5 linked regions of the Fervidicoccus fontis Kam940 genome follow. The main gene of each other region encodes a partner of the protein of the gene in region 3 in a complex. Links are inferred from orthologs where the notes say so. Each region holds a gene or a part of one and is shown on either strand. Other genes may lie near its edges. The genes, in order: FFONT_RS06685, FFONT_RS02265, FFONT_RS05420, FFONT_RS02535 and FFONT_RS02450.

Region 1 (3,381 bases), 230 kb from region 3 along the record:
AAACGGATTAAGGGTTGACGGTAGGAGACCTGACCAGTTAAGACCTATATCCATGAAGGTTGGAATACTTAAGAATGCACAGGGTTCGGCCCTAGTTTCATATGGAAAAACGCAGGTCATGGCAGCCGTTTACGGCCCTAGGGAAGCGCTTCCCAGGCACATGACACTACCTGATAGAGCAATCTTGAGAATAAGGTATCATATGGCTCCATTCAGCACTTCAGAAAGGAAATCCCCAGCTCCGACAAGAAGAGAGATAGAGCTCTCAAAAGTTATAAGAGAGGCTCTCGAGGCTACTGTTTTCAGCGAACTGTTTCCAAGAACTACGATTGATGTCTTTATTGAGGTCTTGCAGGCAGACGGAGGGACGAGGACAACAAGCCTGACAGCTGCTAGCTTGGCTCTCGCAGATGCTGGAATCCCAATGAAGGATCTAATAGCAGGGGTTGCTGTGGGCAAAGTCGATGGAGTGCTCGTCCTTGATATAAACGAAATAGAAGACAGCACTGGGCAGGCAGATATGCCTGTAGCAATAATGCCGAATTTAAACAAGATAGTGCTCCTTCAGCTAAACGGCACGCTCACAAGAGATGAGTTTAATGAGGCTTTGAAGATGGCTCAAAAAGCAATAAAGGAAATATATATAATGCAGAAAGAAGCGCTCAGAGAAAAATATTCATCAATGGAGGAGGTCGAGCAAGCATGAGTGTAACACCTACTTCATATCCGCTTATACCAAAAATGAAAAGGGAAACCATTATATCTGTACTCGAAACTGGAAAGAGGATAGATGGAAGAGCTTTAGATGAAGTAAGGAAAATAACAATTGTGCCGAACTACATTGAAAAGTCCGACGGTTCAGCTCTAGTGTATTTGGGCGATACGTTGGTGCTTGTAGGGGTGAAGGTGGAGCCTGGTGCACCATATCCTGACAATCCCAATGAAGGAGTGCTGATGGTAAACGCCGAGTTCGTCCCTTTAGCATCTCCAGCCTTTGAGCCTGGGCCACCGGATGAGAACGCATATGAGCTTGCAAGAATAATTGATAGATCTTACAGAGAGTCCAAGGCGATTGGTCTAGGAGAATTGGCGCTTGTTCCAGGACAGAAGGTACTCGTCGTTTGGAACGATATATATGTGTTGAATCACTCCGGAAACCTCATCGATGCCTCAGCTATAGCAAGCTTAGTGGCTCTGATGAATACAAGGATACCTGTATATGAAGAAGCGGATGGAGGAAACTTCGTAAAAAAGGAAAACGAGTACAAGGGCAACTTAAACGTGAAAAAGAAAATTATCACCGCAACTATTGCCAAAATCGGAAACTACTATCTTGCAGATCCAACTGATGAGGAAGAATATGTTTCAGATGCTAGGCTGTCAGTATCGTTTACAGAAGATGGGATAATAGCCGGAATGCAGAAAATGGGGATCGGGTATTTAGACGAGAACGACATAAATCAGATGATCGACCTTGCATGGAAGACGGCGAAAATATATTTAGGTGAGATTTCAAAACTCATATGAGCTAATAAAGGTAAATTTTTAAAATCCTTAAGATCACTAATTAAAAAGAGCAAATGGTGAATATAGATGGGAAGAACAAAGATAGTCGGTATTGCAGGAAAGTTTGGAGCCAGATACGGGTCGACTTTAAGAAAGCAGTATAAGGAAATAATGGAAAAGAGGTATGCCCCTCACGTTTGTCCATTCTGCGGTATGAGCGGAAAAGTAACAAGAATAAGCATAGGTCTGTGGAAATGTGAAAAGTGCGGCAACGTTTGGGCAGGAGGAGCATATGTCCCGAGGACTGGACTGAACAAAATGTTTCCAAAGAGTATTAACACAAGATGAATTTTTTTAAAGTTGCAAAGAGAAGTCTCATAAATGCGTGTTGAATTTGGTCAATAAAGTTATTTTTTCAACATCAAGAGAGCCTTCTTTGAGGGTAAGAAGCTTTTTAAAGGACATTATCAGCTTGGCGCCTTGGCTTGTAAAGGTAAACAGAGGAAAGCTGACCTTCAAGGATTTAGTTGACATAACCATAAGCGAAAAGAGCACGACGTTCGTCATTATTGGAGAAAAGAACGGAAACCCAAGCATAATGAGGATTTATGACGTATCCGATTATTTGATCAAAAATGCGGTACTTCACGCTTATACCCTCTTCATAAAGGGGGTGACCCTTGCGAGGGAAGCGAACAGACCATCATCTCCTGGATATGTGGATGATGCAATAATAGAAGGCAGCCTCCCTCCTGACGAAGAGCATAGAAACTTGACTTTTGCGCTGATAAAGATGTTTGGAAGCAGCATTATTCCCAATGCTGAAAGCAGCAACGTCTTGAAAATTCAAATCAAGGGATATCCGAATTCGGGGTGGATGTTAAATTTTAAAAAATCTGGCAGCAATGAATATGTTGGTCCAAGAATTTTTATAGGAAAGGTTAAAAAAGTAGGAGAATATATGAGCGTCAGTGAAAGTGAAAGCGATGGAAAAGAAGGAGGAAATTGAGAAGATATCTTTTAGTTTAGAAATTCACCATGAAAACGAGAAACTCCTCAAAGCCTACTTCGAATCTCTCAAGCCGGAAGCAGATTCTCTTGTAAACCAGAAAAAAGGGAAGGTATTTGTGGAATATAATGCGGAAGAAAAGAAGCTCATTCTTAAAATGGAAACGGAAACAATAAGTGACTTTAAAGCTCTCATGAACTCGTATCTTTATCTGATAAAAGCTATTAATGATTCCTTGAATTCTGCAACCTCCTCTATGCAATAAGGTGTGATCTTTCATTTCTGGCCTCCTTTCCTCAGAATGGCAGGGATGTTCCTGCATCTATTCGCGATCGGATCTTTCATCTTAATGAAGGCAAGAGCGATCAGAGATTCTTTCTTGACCATAGAATGAACTCTATTGTTTTGTCTCAAAACTAACCCATATTCCAAAAGCTATGGTTTAAAATTCATCAATGCACGAAGAGAAACATCAGAGCTTGAATGAGAAGTAACACCTTAAAGATACTAAACTTCATTTTCATCTTAAAAAGGCATGCTTTCGATTGATGTAAAAGCGAACTGTTAAAAACCATAAGAATTTATTAAGCAAAAATTTCAATCTTCTATAATAGTTATTTATTTGGAGTTGATAATGTATGGCAGAGAAAGTTCCGCCCGAGATAGAACAGGTTGCTCAACAGCTCGATGAGCTTCAAGAAAAGTACAATAATTTGTTGAACCAGAGATTAATAGTAGAAAGCGAGTTGAAAGAAATAAATAAACTGCTTGAGACTCTCAATAATATTCCGCCTGAGACAAAAATCTATAGAAGCGTAGGGAACATCTTCTTTGCTGAGGATAGGGATAAGCTGGTCAAAGAACTT
Region 2 (3,337 bases), 610 kb from region 3 along the record:
AATGTAACCTGCATGAGGAGCTATATATCCAAAATTGTTTTTTGTTATTGAGTTTGAAAAAATTGCTTCTTTCCCAGGGCCAATAGGGTGAAGAAAAGCCCACCTGATCTGTTCTAATAATTTTTCTTTTCTTAATTCATAAAATTCTCCGGCTACGACTGGATCTCTTACAAGATCACCGCTCAAGCTTTTCCACCGACTCTAGCTTCAAAGGCATCTGGAGGTTCTTGCAAATCAGCATTCTGTAACAATAGCCCTTTTTCTCTCAATATCTGCCTTGTCAAAATCCAATATAGCAAAGCTAAGCTTTTTCTTCCTTTATTGTTTGCAGGAATTATAAGATCAATATTATCTATCCTGTTATCTGTATCTGTAAACGAAATTATCGGAATGCCAATTTTTGATGCCTCATTTATTATTTGCTGATCTGCTCTTGGATCAGTAACAACAACTATATCTGGTTCTATATACCATTCAAGGTGAGGATTTGTAAGGATACCTGGTATGACTCTTCCTGCTATATATTTAGAGCCCACGTATTGAGAGAACTTCTTCACAGGATTGTGTCCGTATTGCCTGACACTTACGACCAAAATCTTTTGAGGTTCATATCTTGCGAGCATTTTTGAAGCTATTCTAAGTCTTTCATCAATTTTTCTAACATCGAGAACATAGAGTCCATCAGGTCTAATTCTATATACAAATTCCTTCATGTTTTTATTGCAAACGTAAGTTCCAATGTGAACTCCCGCAGCTAAATATTGTTCAATTGGAACAAGCAATTCAAAAGCCTTCTCATGAATTTCACTAACCATCTTAGATTCTTCATTACTCAAATTTTTCACCTCATAGGTTTGAACTTGATTACCTGTTCAATCAAATCTACATGAGAAATGAGAGTTCTCCTGCAACAATACCTGTCAATTCCTAGATCATCAAGCACTTTCTCAGGGTCCTCGCCTTTGCTCACTCTTTCTTTAAAAGGCTCCCAATATTGCCCTAAAGGCTTTCCGCATGTATAGCATCTTACAGGTATAATCATGGTTATCTCACCTATATGATTTTTGCCATCTCCTTCTTGCACTGTATCTCATGTATTTCTCCGGCTCTGTTCTCCTGGGATCTCCAGCAAGAAGAACTCTATCATATTCTTGGAAAATTGTCTTCAATCTTTCACTTTCAAAGTATTTTACTAATCCTCTAGCAATCGCAGTCCTAGTAGCGTCAGCTTGAGCCATAAATCCTCCTCCATTTACAGAAGCAATGATATCTACCTGTTCTCTATGGTCTTTTCCAAGAAGCTTAAGGACTTCAACTATCTTGTTTCTAAAAAGCTCTACTGGATGTAGTTCTATAGGCATTTCATTTACAAGTACTCTTCCTTTTCCTGGCTTTATTACAACTTTAGCTATTGCACTTTTCCTTTTTCCAACAGATAAGACCACCTTCAAGCGATAACACCTCTCCACCCTAATGCTTCTGATAATTCCCCTACAGATATGTATCTTCCCTTACTAAGATCAGCAACTACATCTTCAAATTTTATCATTTCTTTTCCATGAAATTCTTTTGGAATACCAATATAAACTTTCAAGTTAGATAGGGCTTCTTTTCCTTTAGGCTTTCTAGGAAGCATTCCTCTAACAGCTCTTTTTACAATATTTCTTGGAGATTGCGGCCTTCTTGGACCCTGTTTGTCTGGATTTCTAAGGGTCCTCACGCTCCACAATTTTTTATAACCTTCAATAACCATATTTCTTTCTCCGCTTATCATTGCCTTCTCAGCATTGACAACGACAACTCTTTTCCCAGTAAGAAGCATTTTAGCTATTTTTGAAGCCATCCTTCCGAGTATCAAATTTTCAGCGTTGACTATTACAATTTCTTTTTCGCTCAAAATAATTCACACCTCTATTTAAACTATTATTCTTTTTGGAAGAGAATCTATTTTGTCTTTCAATTCTTTATTTCTCAATAAGTCGTCTAATAAGTAAATCTCCGCTCCGCTTTTTTTGAGCTTCTCATATGCTTTCATAGAATATGACTCGGCGATTATTACTATTTTTTTAGTTAATTTGCCTGAGCCTAGAACTTTTCCGGGTACTACTACTACTTCTCCCTCATTAGCATTCCGATTAATTTTTGATATATTCGCTTCAACCATCTTTCTCCTCGGTGCTGAAAGCTCCTCACTTATTCTTTCCCATATATTAGCTTGCTCATCCTTTGACAATTTCTTCAAACCTTTAATGAGCTTTCTTTTTAGTAAATTTGTAGGACCAGTTCTTGCCATTATTTTAATACCTCCATTTCTTTTATTACTTCTTCAAAAGCTTCTGCTTTTTTATTCAAAATTTCTAAAGCCTTTTCAATTATTAATTTTGTTGAAAGCGAACCCGTTGATTCTACTCTAAGTATTTTCTTATTTTCAAGATAATTAATCTTCATGCATTTCCTACAGACTTTATCCTCGCAAAATCTAAGAAGGCTTGTATTTTTGAAATTTTCGAGCTCGATTTTTCCTTTTTTCATTTCCATCATTTTTTCTGCAAGCTCTTCACTAAATTCACCGATACATTTTAAGCATTCATTAGATTCTTGTTCCTCGCATTGTTCAAATGAAAAAATAATTTCGGGCACAGAAATTAAAGCTGATATAGATACAGGGCTCCATTTTATATGCTCTTTTCCTCTCCCCAATCTAGCCTCAGCTTCAAGAACAATTTTTTGCCCTTTTCCTAAAACCACTATTGGAATATCTTTAAACACTGGATAAATGTCAGGATCTTCTGACTTCAATTCTCCCGTGTATACTACTTTTTTATCTTCATCTTTATTCTCTACTTCTAAGTGAAGAATATCAAAGCAGTTTTCGCAATTTGTACATTCTGCGCATTCCTCAGGCGCCCTATATTTTTCCAGCGCTCTATCACTGTAAAGAGGGATCATCCCTAAACGATGGGCTAAGACTTCGTCATGTAAGACACTGTTATTTTCCAAAATTAGAACGTTGTCTACTGCCATTGTAGGGACTTCTTCAATTATAATTCTTCTCAGAGAAGTGAGCACCTCTTGAGGTGCATCTTCAATATATAGTTCTAAAAAATTTTCTTTAATATTTATCGGTTTGATCTTCATAACCTTGACCCTTTACACTCTTCTACCTCTTCTGCCACCAGGTCTTCTTGTTGTATCATGCGGAATAGGCGTTACGTCCTCTATCCTTCCAATAATAAATCCTGATCTTGCTAAAGCTCTAATAGCTGCTTGTGCACCAGGTCCTGGAGTTTTTGGACCGTGACCTCCTGGAGCTCTTACTTTTATATGTATTGCTGTA
Region 3 (3,534 bases):
AATGATAGGTTCAGAAATAATCTTTGATATTGATGCCGATGAAGTTCCTGGATGCGAATCTATTGAGCAACTACACGCTTGCCTAAACTGCGGATCGCTTCTTTATGGTAAGTCGATAAAAAAATGTACGAAATGCGGTAGCCAGAATGTTATTGAGGTCGAACCAATTCCTAAAGAATGCATCTTAAAAGCCGGAATTGAAGCAAAAAAGTTAATAAAAGTTTTAAGAAAAGACTTCGGTTTTGAAAAAATCAAGATATATTTTTCTGGCAATAGGGGTTTTCACGTTCATCCAAAATGCGATGATGAATGGTTGAAGCTAACGAGTGAAGAAAGAAGCATGATAATTAAGTATATAACAGGAAGTGGAGTGAATATTGAAAGAATAATCGGATTGGGAGAATCAATAAAAGGAAAAAATATGTATATTCCAAATCCTAAGGAACCTGGATGGAGAGGGAGATTAGGAGAAATCTTGTATAAAAAGATGAACTTAAATGATGAAAAAAAGATTACGTTCGGAGAAGCTGAGGTACTACTCGGAGAAAAAATTAATTTGAACGATATCATGAAAATGGCATCTATAAGTATAGATGAAAAGGTTACAGTCGATGTTCATAGATTAATAAGGATCCCTGGTTCAATAAATGGTAAGCTGGGTCTGCCTGTATTTGAAATAGGAGAAAGTGAGCTTGAAAGTTTTTCCATAAATTGTTCATATTCTCCGTTTAAGGAAGATGAGGATGTTAAAATGAATGTTTCAATGCAAAATAAGGAAATTTTAGGGATAAAGATAAATAGCTTAAAGGGGGATATTATAAAAATCCCTGGCTGCCTCGCCTTTTTATTCATCTCAAAAGGTATAGCAGATCCCGCCTAAATTTTTATTACAAGATATCAAAAAATTAAGTAATGGCGATATACTAAAACTTTTGGTCGTGAAAAATGAGCGAATCAATTGAGTTTGTACTCAATAGAATATCAATTAAAAAAGAAGTAAACTATAACGATTTAAAAATGAGATTTTTGAACATGATATCAAATGTATGTTATCAAAGAGGAAGTGCTCAAAGCTTTGTAAACAATGTAGAACTTTGCAAGAAAACAATAAAAGAAACAGAAAGTATTTCTAAGCTAATCTCAAAAATAATTTCTAAGAATTTAGATGACAGTCCGCTAGAAAAATCTGGTTTTCTTTCTTTTTTTGCAACATCATTTAAAAAAGATGAAGATTTTTATGTGTTTGTTGAAAATGATGATCCAGGGATTTTTAAAGAGTGTAGAAATGAAGATTTTTGCTTTTCGATTTTAAGCGTAAAAGAAGCAAAAGCACTTAAAGATTTATCTTTTGCGAAAGAACTGAGAATCAATTATTTAAACCCTGATTTTAAATAAAGACTAGTATGTGAAATAAGTTTTGCAATAAAAAAATAAACGGAGTGAGCCGGCATTGAAAATTCCTAAAAAAATTAGAGCCTATTGCCCAAGGTGTAAAAAACATACAGTGCAAACAGTAATGATTTATAAAGCTGGAAAAAGAAGAGCATTGTCTATAGGGCAGAGAAGATACGTCAGAAAACAGGAAGGTTATGGTTCAAAAAGAAAACCTGAACAAAAAAGATATGCAAAAACTACCAAAAAGCAAGTAATTAAGCTAAAATGCAGTGAATGCGGGTATATACAGCATAGAAAAGGACTAAGATTAAAGAAGCTTGAGCTCACAGAGGTGGCTTAAGCATGACAAAGAGGAGAAGCCTTCCTATCCCAGAGCCAAGAACAAAATTCATTTTAGTAAGATGTCCTGCATGTGGAAACGAACAAGTCATCTTTTCTCATGCAACTTTTCCAGTAAGATGCCTTATATGCGGGTCTCAACTTGTAAAACCAACAGGTGGAAGAGCAAGACTACAAGCACAGTTCATAAAAGTAGTTGGGTAGATTTTATTACTAGTTAAATCACAAATTTCTTTGCATCATACCATCTATTTTGGAAGAACGATATTTTTACTTAAAAAATAATATATAATCTCGGCAAAACCTATTTTGTAATAGCTATTAAGTAATTAACAGGTGAAATCATTTGGTTAGAGCCAGAAAAGAGCTTCCTGACGCTAATGAATTAGTCATCGCTACAGTTAAAGAGATTTTTGATTATGGAGCATATGTTGAGCTAGATGAATATAATGGAATGAGGGCATTTTTACCATGGAGCGAGGTTGCAACAAAGTGGGTTAAAAACATAAAAGAAGTTTTGAAGGAAAATGAAAAAATAGTTGTTAAGGTTATTAGAGTTAATAAGCAGAAAAAGCAAGTAGACGTTAGCTTAAAAAGGGTATATGATAGTGAAAAGAAAAAGAAAATGCACTGGTATAAAAGAAATCAAAGAGCTGAAAAAATTCTTGAACTAGCTGCACAAAAACTTGGAAAAACTTTAGATGATGCATATAACGATATCGGATGGCCTTTATTGGATCACTATAGTGATTTATATACAGCATTGGAAACTGCTGTAATGTTAGGACCTGATACCTTAAGAGTTCCTAATGCAAAAGAAGAGTGGATAATGCCTGTATACGAAGAAGCTAACAAACATATAAAAATTAAACAAGTCAAAGTTACAAGAATAATAAACTTATGGAGCACTTCTCCAAGTGGGATCGAAGATATAAGAAGCGTCTTGCTAAATATGAAGAACATTTCAGAGGATAATTCTTCAGTTAATATATATACGATTGGAGCACCAAAATATAAAATAGAAGTTATATCAGAGGATTACAAATCTGCTGAAAGGATAATCAACAGCATATTGGAAAAAGCGGAAAAAGACGCCCAAAAGTTGAAGGTCAATTTTGAAGTAGTTAAAGAAAAAGAATGATGATAAAAATGAAATGGCTAATGAGAAAATGTTCCAAGTGCAAAAGATATACGTTAGAAACTGGAAGATGTCCTTATTGTGGTGGAGAACTATTTGTTCCGCATCCTCATAGGTTTTCTCCAGAAGATAAATATGCTAAATATAGAATAGCAATAAAACTTACCAAGGAACGGACTTTAAATGAAGCTTGAATGCAATATAATTAGTAGATAAGTGAAGCAATGGTATTATAATGATACCAAATAGGAAAACATCCAATGATGGATGCGCGCAGATTGGACAAAGATAAATGAATAAAGTTGATCCTAAATAGAAATCCAGCTGGTCTACTAAGGGGAGCATCCCCCCTCTTTCAATCCCAATTCTCCTTTTAAAGAATGACTTAGTTATATCTCCTAAAATTCCTCCTAAAGAGCCTAAAAATCCCGTAAAGCAATACTGCAGTGAGTAGTAATTTAGTATACCTATAATCGCTCCCATTAAAGTACCAGTTAGAATTGCAAATGTTGTGCCCTCGACTGTCTTTCCATCGCCTAATATTCTTTTTCCGTCGCTCAAGTACTTTCCTCTGTCCAGTGGTCTTCCTTTGATAAACTTCGAAACGACAACTGGTATACCATTAGCGACCATTGGGGGAATGTATATTTTCAAAAAATCTA
Region 4 (3,554 bases), 560 kb from region 3 along the record:
ACCAGGAACTCCTATTATCATTGCTTCTCTAGCACCACTGTTGTCGGAAACAACTACTCTGGTTCCTACTTGAACACCATACGTGGTTTTTCTTCTGCTAAATGCTGTACCAGTTCTTTTTGCCATTTATTTCTCACCCTTGAGCAGTTGGCTTCCCTAAAACTACAAAGGAGACAGTCTTGCTTATAGGCCTGGTCTCTCCTATTATTACGGTGTCTCCAATTTTAACGTCTAGGCAAGGTGAAACATGTGCGTGTATCTTACTCTTTCTTTTTTCGTATCTTTTATATTTTTTGTCGTAATAGAGATAATCGTGTACTACAACTACTGTTCCATCCATCTTATCTGAGACTACTTTTCCAGTAATAAGCATACCTCTTACCTTTATAGTTCCATGAAAAGGGCAATTAGGATCATTACACTTTTTTTCCGGTATGGAAACGCCTGGAATACCTGGGTTCTTTACTTCTTTCTTAACACCCATTAGTTGCTCACCTCAAACCTATTTTTTTCTTTATTACTTCCTTTGTTCTATCTTCAGGTCTACCAACGATTTCATTCCCATATATTACTGTTTCGGAATTTTTTGACCTAATTTTAAAAACAATATAATCTTTAAAAAGTGTAATAGTTTTTTCATTTCTATAAATAGAAATTGTTTTTTGAGTTTCATTTTCAACTATACCAATTAAACCAATCACATTCCTATCTGGATACATTAAAACTTCAACCTCTGAACCAAACAAGTCTCCAAATGTTATATTTGATTTTTTCATTTGCCGCTACCCTTTTTTTCTCTTTTCTTCGTTTTCTATAGTCAAAATTCTGGCTATCGTCTTCCTAAGCACCTTTATCTTTCCAGGATTGTCAACTGTCCCAACATGTGCTTGCATTTGAAGTTTTGAAAGCTCAAGCCTAAGTTCATTGAGCTTTTCCTTTCTTTGTTCAGGAGTAAGCTTTCTAATTTCATCTGCATTCATGCTCATTGAGTTTCACCTTCTCCTTCTTCTTCTGTGCTTTCCTCTTGCGGCTGTAATACCTGTTGTGAACTAGATTCTTGCGCTTGAGTGCTAATCTGTTCACCCATTTCCTCCTTTTGTTCCTTTTCTTTTGCAGTGCTTTCTTTGTTTATCCCAATTTCCTCAGGCGACTTTATTATTATAGAATCCTTTGTTCTCTCCGGTTTTACGATAATGACTTTTACACCATAGATTCCAGGCTTAAGAAGTGCATGAGCTACTGCTTTATCAACTATATAAGTGGCTTGCTCTCCAGTCTTGTAGATCTTTCCTGCCCTAAACTTCTCATACCTTGCTCTTTCGCTTGTAATTTTCCCGCTTATTATTATTTCTGCACCTGCAGCACCTGCGGCCATAATTCTTCTTAAAGCCGCAAATGCGAGCTTTCTAAAGTGGAAACCTCTTTCAAGAGAGACAGCCAACCTGAATGCAACTACTCTTGCGTTCAGATCGGGATTTTCTACTGGCATAACTGTAATTTGAGGATTTTCAAGACCGAAATAATTTTCAAATACGTTGGAAAGAGTCTTTATTGTCTGACCTCTCCTTCCTATTATAAATGCTGGTCTTTCTGCACGAATAACTACTCTAGTGCCTAGCGGAGTCCTATATACATCAACACCAGCATAGCCAGCTCTATAGAACTGCTTAGCTAAGTACTCATCAACCTTCACAACGGACATGTTTTTTTCGATAAAATACCTTTTTATATTAACCATAATATCACCGTTTAAACCTCCTTTACTATTACTTCGATGTTAGAATATCTCTTAAATTTAGGTGTTGATCTTCCAAATGCTCTTGGCATATACCTCTTTAATGTATACCCCTGCTGAACGCTTAAGTGAATTATTTTCAGCTTTTCGGCATCCAACTCTTTGCTTTCCGCATTTGCTTCAACATTGTTCAATGCTTTCAGCAAAAACTTTGCTGCCTTTACTGGATACTTGCCCACAGGTATCCCCCATCTTTCACTTAACCCTTTGTGATGAGGTATTTTCTTTCTGTGAATGAAATGAGGGACTGCCTCCTCCTTTGCAATAACTCTTTCTAGGTATTTTTTCGCATCTTGAAGCATCATGCCGTTAACTGCCCTTGCTAAGTTATGGACCTTCTTAGGACTGATTGGAAGATCTCTCATAACAGCCTTTGCTATTTTGCTTTCATCCTCTAGTTTTAAGCTATAGTTCCATCCACCCATAAAATATCACCTTACTTAATTGCTGTAAACATTGAGCTTCTAGTCGCTTTAAGCCCGGGCTCTCCATGCTTTACTGACTTTGTAGTTGGAGCAAATTCTCCTAGCCTTTTACCAAGCATTTCAGGTGTGATCCTCACGGGAATGAACTCCTTTCCATTGTATACAGCGATTGTCAGCCCAATCATTTCTGGAAGTACTATCATATTTCGCAGATGGGTTTTTATGACCTTTTTACCTTCCTTTTTACCTCTTCTTATTTTCTGGAGGAATCTGATCTGTTCTGGTGTGAATCCCCTAGTTATGCTTCTTCTTTCTCTTGCTGGAAACAGTGAAACGAGCTCATCCATTGATATTTCTATAAGCTTATCAAACTTAATCCCTCTATATCGGAAATTTTTCCACTCGCTCTCTATCTCTGGCTTGCTCATGACAAAATCATTCCTCTTTGAGGTACGCATAAACTTTCTAAGCTAGATTTTAATCTGAATGCTATAATTGGTTTCTAAATTCCGGTTTATAAGCATTAACTATTTTTCTTGATATAGCTTAAAAGCTATAGAATAAGTTTCACATTCACAGAACTTGGAAAAATCTGCTTGAATATCTTAGCATATTCCTCAGAAGTGAATATGATCAGTCTGACTTTTTTCCGTATTAGTTTGTCTATTAATGATATATAAAATTCGTCTTCTACTGTTTGCTCCATGTCACTTATTATTATGACGGTATCTTTCGGTTTTGAAATTTCTATTACTTGCCTTAATGCCTTACTTATATTTGTATAGCCAGAGAAGTTCATCGAAAGAAGATCTTTAACTATGTTCCATCTCGAGCTCGATCTGCTTATTTTTTTCACCTTTACTTCGGTATCAAATAGAATCAAGGATTTAAGAAAGGGATAGTATTGAGAAGCTATTTTAATAACTGAAGTTGACCTCTTTCTCATGCTATCGCTTTTATCTATTACTAAAATAGCACCGTTCTCTCTCTTTTTCTGCTTAAATACGAGCTCTTCGGGGTGGTTTCTTGAAAGCTCAAACAGCGTTTTTCTAATATCAACCCTTCCATAGATATACCCTTTTTCATATTTTTTCCCTTTGAGAAGCCCGCCTGACCTCTTAAATATAGAAGCCGCAATTTTTTCAACCAAAAACGTTTTCCTTTTCTTAACAAAATATTTGATCGCTTCTATAGGTAAATCGCTCCCTGTAATTTTTGAAAGAGCCAATAAAGCATTTGCATTATCGGGATTCTCTACAATTCTAAAAAGCAACTTTTCTATTGCCTCATACCTGCTAGAAGCCGAATAAGAATCTTTACTTTCATAGCTTCCT
Region 5 (3,433 bases), 570 kb from region 3 along the record:
GCTACTATTGCTATGAAAGCGACTATTAAACTGCTGAGAACAGTCAACGGATATATGTACTTTGCTAACATCTTCTCAAAGAATTTTGGGTTTCTTCTCACACCGGGGATGTCAAGCTCTCCCTTTATTAATCTATCTGCTTGCTCCTTAGGCCCTAGTCCTGCTATTTCGACCCACATATATCCAAATAATACGCTTAAAACCACCCAGCTTATAATGAAAATGAAAAGCTTTGTTAAGTCAGCAGTAGCAGAATATAAGCCTCTTGGAGGGCTAAGATAGTAAGATAGTTCATATAAAATTCTATATCCTAAATTCTGCGTTCCAGAAATCGAAGCAAAAGCGTTAGCAAACAGCTGGAAATCCGATACTATTATCCCCACAAGAAGTATAGGTATATTAGTAACGTACAAGAATTGCAATGGGATTTTGCTCCTTATCCCTCCGTATTTTTGGCTGGTAACAGGTATTTCCACTCTCATTCCTTGCAAATAGACCAACCCAATAATTGCTATAATAGTCGCCAATAATCCTACTACATCTGGAAGACCTTGCCTTACAACTATGCTGGTAAGATTGTTTGCTTCTGTAGCCTGAACAATATACGGTATGAGACCTATTTGCTGTGCATATTGTGGAGTATAACCGAAAAGATCCCAAAACATTGTCTTAGCTACTCCAGCAAGAATAAACAATGATATTGCACTTCCGATTCCCCAACCCTTTTGAAGCATCTCATCGAAAACCATAACAAGATAAGTAGCAAAAGTAAGTTGCAATAATACACCTATCCTTATTGCCCAGCTAGCCTGAGAACCGGTTATTGGATTACCTACGTATGGCCAATACCTGCTAGCAAGCACATATGCTAGCGCTTCAAAAATACCAAATAGAAATGAAAGAGTTTTTTGAGCCTCAGTAAACTTTCTCCTATCGTCAACATCTGAAAGGTCTAAGTCTATGAGTTTTGCTCCAACCAATATCTGGAGTATCAAACCGCCTGTGACGATAGGTCCGATTCCTAGCTCCATTAATGTACCTGTATTCGCAGCAAACAAAATCTGAAAAAGAGAAATCTGAGACTGAGAAGTATATGGCACACCGTATAATGGCGTGTCAGCCATAATTAAATATAGAACTAAAACTAAACCAGTAATTCCTAATCTTCTATACAATGACAACTTTCTTGAGGGTTTTTTCACAGTTGGAAGAATATAAGAAAATTTTGCTAAAGCATCTAGAAAACCCAAGTAATTGCTCACTCTCCAAAAATTTTCTAGCCTTCTGTTATAACCTCTCCGCCAACACTTTTGACCTTTTCAATTGCCTTCTCACTAGCCTCTTTTACCACTACTTTAATAGGCCTACTAATTCTTCCTGTTCCAAGAAGCTTCGTAAACCCCAGCTTATCTAGTTCAATAATCGGTTTCCCTGAATCTTCCTTTAGTACTCCCTTTGACGCCAATTCTTCTACTAGCTCGTCTAATTGTAACAGATTTATTTCATAAACCTTTTCTTTCTTTTCGTATGGACTTGTAAATCCATGCTTGCCAATCCATCCAGGAGCGTATTTCCTCATCCAGCTTTCTTTATGCTTCAGCATTCCAGCAGCTCCTCTTCCTCCTTTACTTCCTGTTTTTCTATGCTGTCCAATTCTTCCCCAACCCATCGTTCTGGTTCTTCCTCTAAGCTTCCTAACTTTTCTCCTAAATCTAACAACCATATTCTGCACCTCAGATCATTTTTTTCAAAAGTTCGTTGATTTCATTGCCTCTATAACCTAACTCTCCTCCTTCACTAAAAGTCTTCCTAGTGCTCCTCTTAAATCCCTTCTTTGGAGGTCTTAATCTAAATACAGGCTTTATCAATTCCTGTTCATGCAATATTATTTCTCCGTTAATAATTTTATCAGCCAACTCTTCTATGCTTTTAACATTCAATTTTTCGGAAAGAATTGACTGCGTGAACTTCTCTCCGCCTACTATTCTTCCTCTCTTTTTCAAAAGCTCTATTAGCATCTCTCTGCTGATCTCTCCCCATGTAGCGTAATTCTTTATTTTGTTCAGCATTCCGCTTAATCCTGGAAAATTTGATGGATAAATTGAAGCGTGATATTTTCTATATAGCCTGAAGAGCCTAAGAGTGTATTCTGCATCATGTCTAATATTTGTCCTTCCCTTCATCCGAATAATGACAATAAGACTATTCTTATTATTATCTATATTTTGGTTAACAGCTTGTATCTGCATCTTTAATTCACCTTTTATGCCTTCCAATCATCTTGTGTTACAAATGAATACGTATTCTTCAGAGCATTATACGTTGCCTTTGCAAAGTTATATGTTGACCTCGTTTCACCAAAACTCTTTGACCATACGTCCTTTATTCCAGCTAACCTCAAAACTATCTTAGCAATATCGCCAGCAACTAATCCTGTACCTTTCGGAGCAGGATAGAGAACGATCTCTACGCTACCACTTTTTCCTCTTGTTATAAATGGAACGCTGTGGGGGGAGCCACACATACACTCCCAGCTTCCGCAACCCCTCCTTATTGGAACGATATTCAGTTTTGCATTAGTAATTGCCTTTTCGATTGAATATCTTAGCTGTTTAGCCTTTCCAGTTCCTATTCCAATAAATCCATTTCCGTTTCCTATCACTACTACTGTTTTAAATCTAGAAAGCTCACCTGCGTCGGTCTGCTTTTGTACAATGCCTACATCAATTACTTCATGCTGAAGGTTTGGAAGAAGAAAATCAACAATTTCAGGTTCTAGTATAGGAAGGTTCATTTCAAATAGCTCATTAATGCTAGTAATTTTTCCCTCCTTTACCATCTTCCCTACTTTGGTTCTAGGAACCCATTCTTCTAAAGATACGCCTTGAGCTTCGAAAGCCATCCGTTTTCACCCCTTCTTTTCATTTTTTATTGCATTTAATACTGATTCGAAATGTGCTACATATTCTTCGGGCAATAGCCCACTATTTATAATCTTTGAAAATTGCCTATTATAGCGTTCAGGATTGCTTTCTTTAAGCATTTTTGCATAATTTGCTATATGCTCTCCTCTTATTCTTCCTTCCGAAGGAAGCATTTCCTCGGAAACTGGCACTTTTAAGCCTGCATCAATTGCACCCTTTACGACCGCAAAAAGCTTTGACTGCTTTACCACTCTATATAATCCGATGTCTAATACAGCATCTTTCAAGCCTTTCTCAATTGCCCTCTTTCCAATGAGATACCCTAGCAAGTAAGCGGCTGGTGTTGATTTACCTGAACCCTTCCACCCGTATTTTTTTATAAGTTCTATGCTATGAGCAGATACTTTCACTAAATCTCCTTTAGGATCGCAATCAACTATTTTCGCTTCGATATACTTATTCGTCTTTCTTACAACTAACCTTATCCTTCCAGAGAAAACATAAGTATA

The links.
Region 1: FFONT_RS05420 (region 3) and FFONT_RS06685 share a complex: the UniProt entries of both Methanocaldococcus jannaschii proteins name them as parts of the 50S ribosomal subunit. The link is inferred for Fervidicoccus fontis Kam940 from one-to-one orthologs.
Region 2: FFONT_RS05420 (region 3) and FFONT_RS02265 share a complex: the UniProt entries of both Methanocaldococcus jannaschii proteins name them as parts of the 50S ribosomal subunit. The link is inferred for Fervidicoccus fontis Kam940 from one-to-one orthologs.
Region 4: FFONT_RS05420 (region 3) and FFONT_RS02535 share a complex: the UniProt entries of both Methanocaldococcus jannaschii proteins name them as parts of the 50S ribosomal subunit. The link is inferred for Fervidicoccus fontis Kam940 from one-to-one orthologs.
Region 5: FFONT_RS05420 (region 3) and FFONT_RS02450 share a complex: the UniProt entries of both Methanocaldococcus jannaschii proteins name them as parts of the 50S ribosomal subunit. The link is inferred for Fervidicoccus fontis Kam940 from one-to-one orthologs.

Annotation. Positions count from the first base shown.
Region 1 is NC_017461.1:1,272,505-1,275,885, forward strand. What follows is about bases 426-3,223. They hold FFONT_RS06685 (50S ribosomal protein L37ae), read left to right. Parts: upstream 426-1,593; coding sequence 1,594-1,854; downstream 1,855-3,223. Other genes in these bases: rrp41 (exosome complex exonuclease Rrp41), read left to right, coding at 426-706; rrp42 (exosome complex protein Rrp42), read left to right, coding at 703-1,527; FFONT_RS06690 (Brix domain-containing protein), read left to right, coding at 1,901-2,515; FFONT_RS06695 (KEOPS complex subunit Pcc1), read left to right, coding at 2,493-2,780; FFONT_RS07030 (hypothetical protein), read right to left, coding at 2,792-2,929. Also shown: more of rrp41, read left to right, coding at 1-425; more of FFONT_RS06700, read left to right, coding at 3,224-3,381. UniProt on the Methanocaldococcus jannaschii protein: Binds to the 23S rRNA.
Region 2 is NC_017461.1:438,327-441,663, forward strand. The notes cover bases 175-2,928. They hold FFONT_RS02265 (50S ribosomal protein L13), read right to left. Parts: upstream 1,901-2,928; coding sequence 1,448-1,900; downstream 175-1,447. Other genes in these bases: amrB (AmmeMemoRadiSam system protein B), read right to left, coding at 175-186; rpsB (30S ribosomal protein S2), read right to left, coding at 183-815; FFONT_RS02255 (DNA-directed RNA polymerase subunit N), read right to left, coding at 842-1,042; FFONT_RS02260 (30S ribosomal protein S9), read right to left, coding at 1,050-1,475; FFONT_RS02270 (50S ribosomal protein L18e), read right to left, coding at 1,916-2,293. Also shown: more of amrB, read right to left, coding at 1-174; more of FFONT_RS02275, read right to left, coding at 2,929-3,138; FFONT_RS02280 (30S ribosomal protein S11), read right to left, coding at 3,151-3,337. UniProt on the Methanocaldococcus jannaschii protein: This protein is one of the early assembly proteins of the 50S ribosomal subunit, although it is not seen to bind rRNA by itself. It is important during the early stages of 50S assembly.
Region 3 is NC_017461.1:1,043,180-1,046,713, reverse strand. What follows is about bases 142-3,092. They hold FFONT_RS05420 (50S ribosomal protein L44e), read left to right. Parts: upstream 142-1,450; coding sequence 1,451-1,735; downstream 1,736-3,092. Other genes in these bases: FFONT_RS05400 (CDP-2,3-bis-(O-geranylgeranyl)-sn-glycerol synthase), read right to left, coding at 3,035-3,092; FFONT_RS07355 (RNA-protein complex protein Nop10), read left to right, coding at 2,884-3,066; FFONT_RS05410 (translation initiation factor IF-2 subunit alpha), read left to right, coding at 2,081-2,875; FFONT_RS05415 (30S ribosomal protein S27e), read left to right, coding at 1,738-1,938; FFONT_RS05425 (hypothetical protein), read left to right, coding at 946-1,395. In the rest of the region: more of FFONT_RS05430, read left to right, coding at 1-141; more of FFONT_RS05400, read right to left, coding at 3,093-3,534. UniProt on the Methanocaldococcus jannaschii protein: Binds to the 23S rRNA.
Region 4 is NC_017461.1:478,573-482,126, forward strand. What follows is about bases 486-3,456. They hold FFONT_RS02535 (50S ribosomal protein L22), read right to left. Parts: upstream 2,221-3,456; coding sequence 1,750-2,220; downstream 486-1,749. Other genes in these bases: FFONT_RS02520 (ribonuclease P protein component 1), read right to left, coding at 492-776; rpmC (50S ribosomal protein L29), read right to left, coding at 783-986; FFONT_RS02530 (30S ribosomal protein S3), read right to left, coding at 983-1,738; FFONT_RS02540 (30S ribosomal protein S19), read right to left, coding at 2,232-2,648; FFONT_RS02545 (vWA domain-containing protein), read right to left, coding at 2,774-3,456. Also shown: FFONT_RS02510 (50S ribosomal protein L14), read right to left, coding at 1-126; FFONT_RS02515 (30S ribosomal protein S17), read right to left, coding at 134-484; more of FFONT_RS02545, read right to left, coding at 3,457-3,554. UniProt on the Methanocaldococcus jannaschii protein: This protein binds specifically to 23S rRNA. It makes multiple contacts with different domains of the 23S rRNA in the assembled 50S subunit and ribosome.
Region 5 is NC_017461.1:470,969-474,401, forward strand. The notes cover bases 1-2,850. They hold FFONT_RS02450 (uL15 family ribosomal protein), read right to left. Parts: upstream 1,724-2,850; coding sequence 1,277-1,723; downstream 1-1,276. Other genes in these bases: secY (preprotein translocase subunit SecY), read right to left, coding at 1-1,250; FFONT_RS02455 (50S ribosomal protein L30), read right to left, coding at 1,734-2,249; FFONT_RS02460 (30S ribosomal protein S5), read right to left, coding at 2,264-2,850. Outside these bases: more of FFONT_RS02460, read right to left, coding at 2,851-2,902; FFONT_RS02465 (50S ribosomal protein L18), read right to left, coding at 2,909-3,433. UniProt on the Methanocaldococcus jannaschii protein: Binds to the 23S rRNA.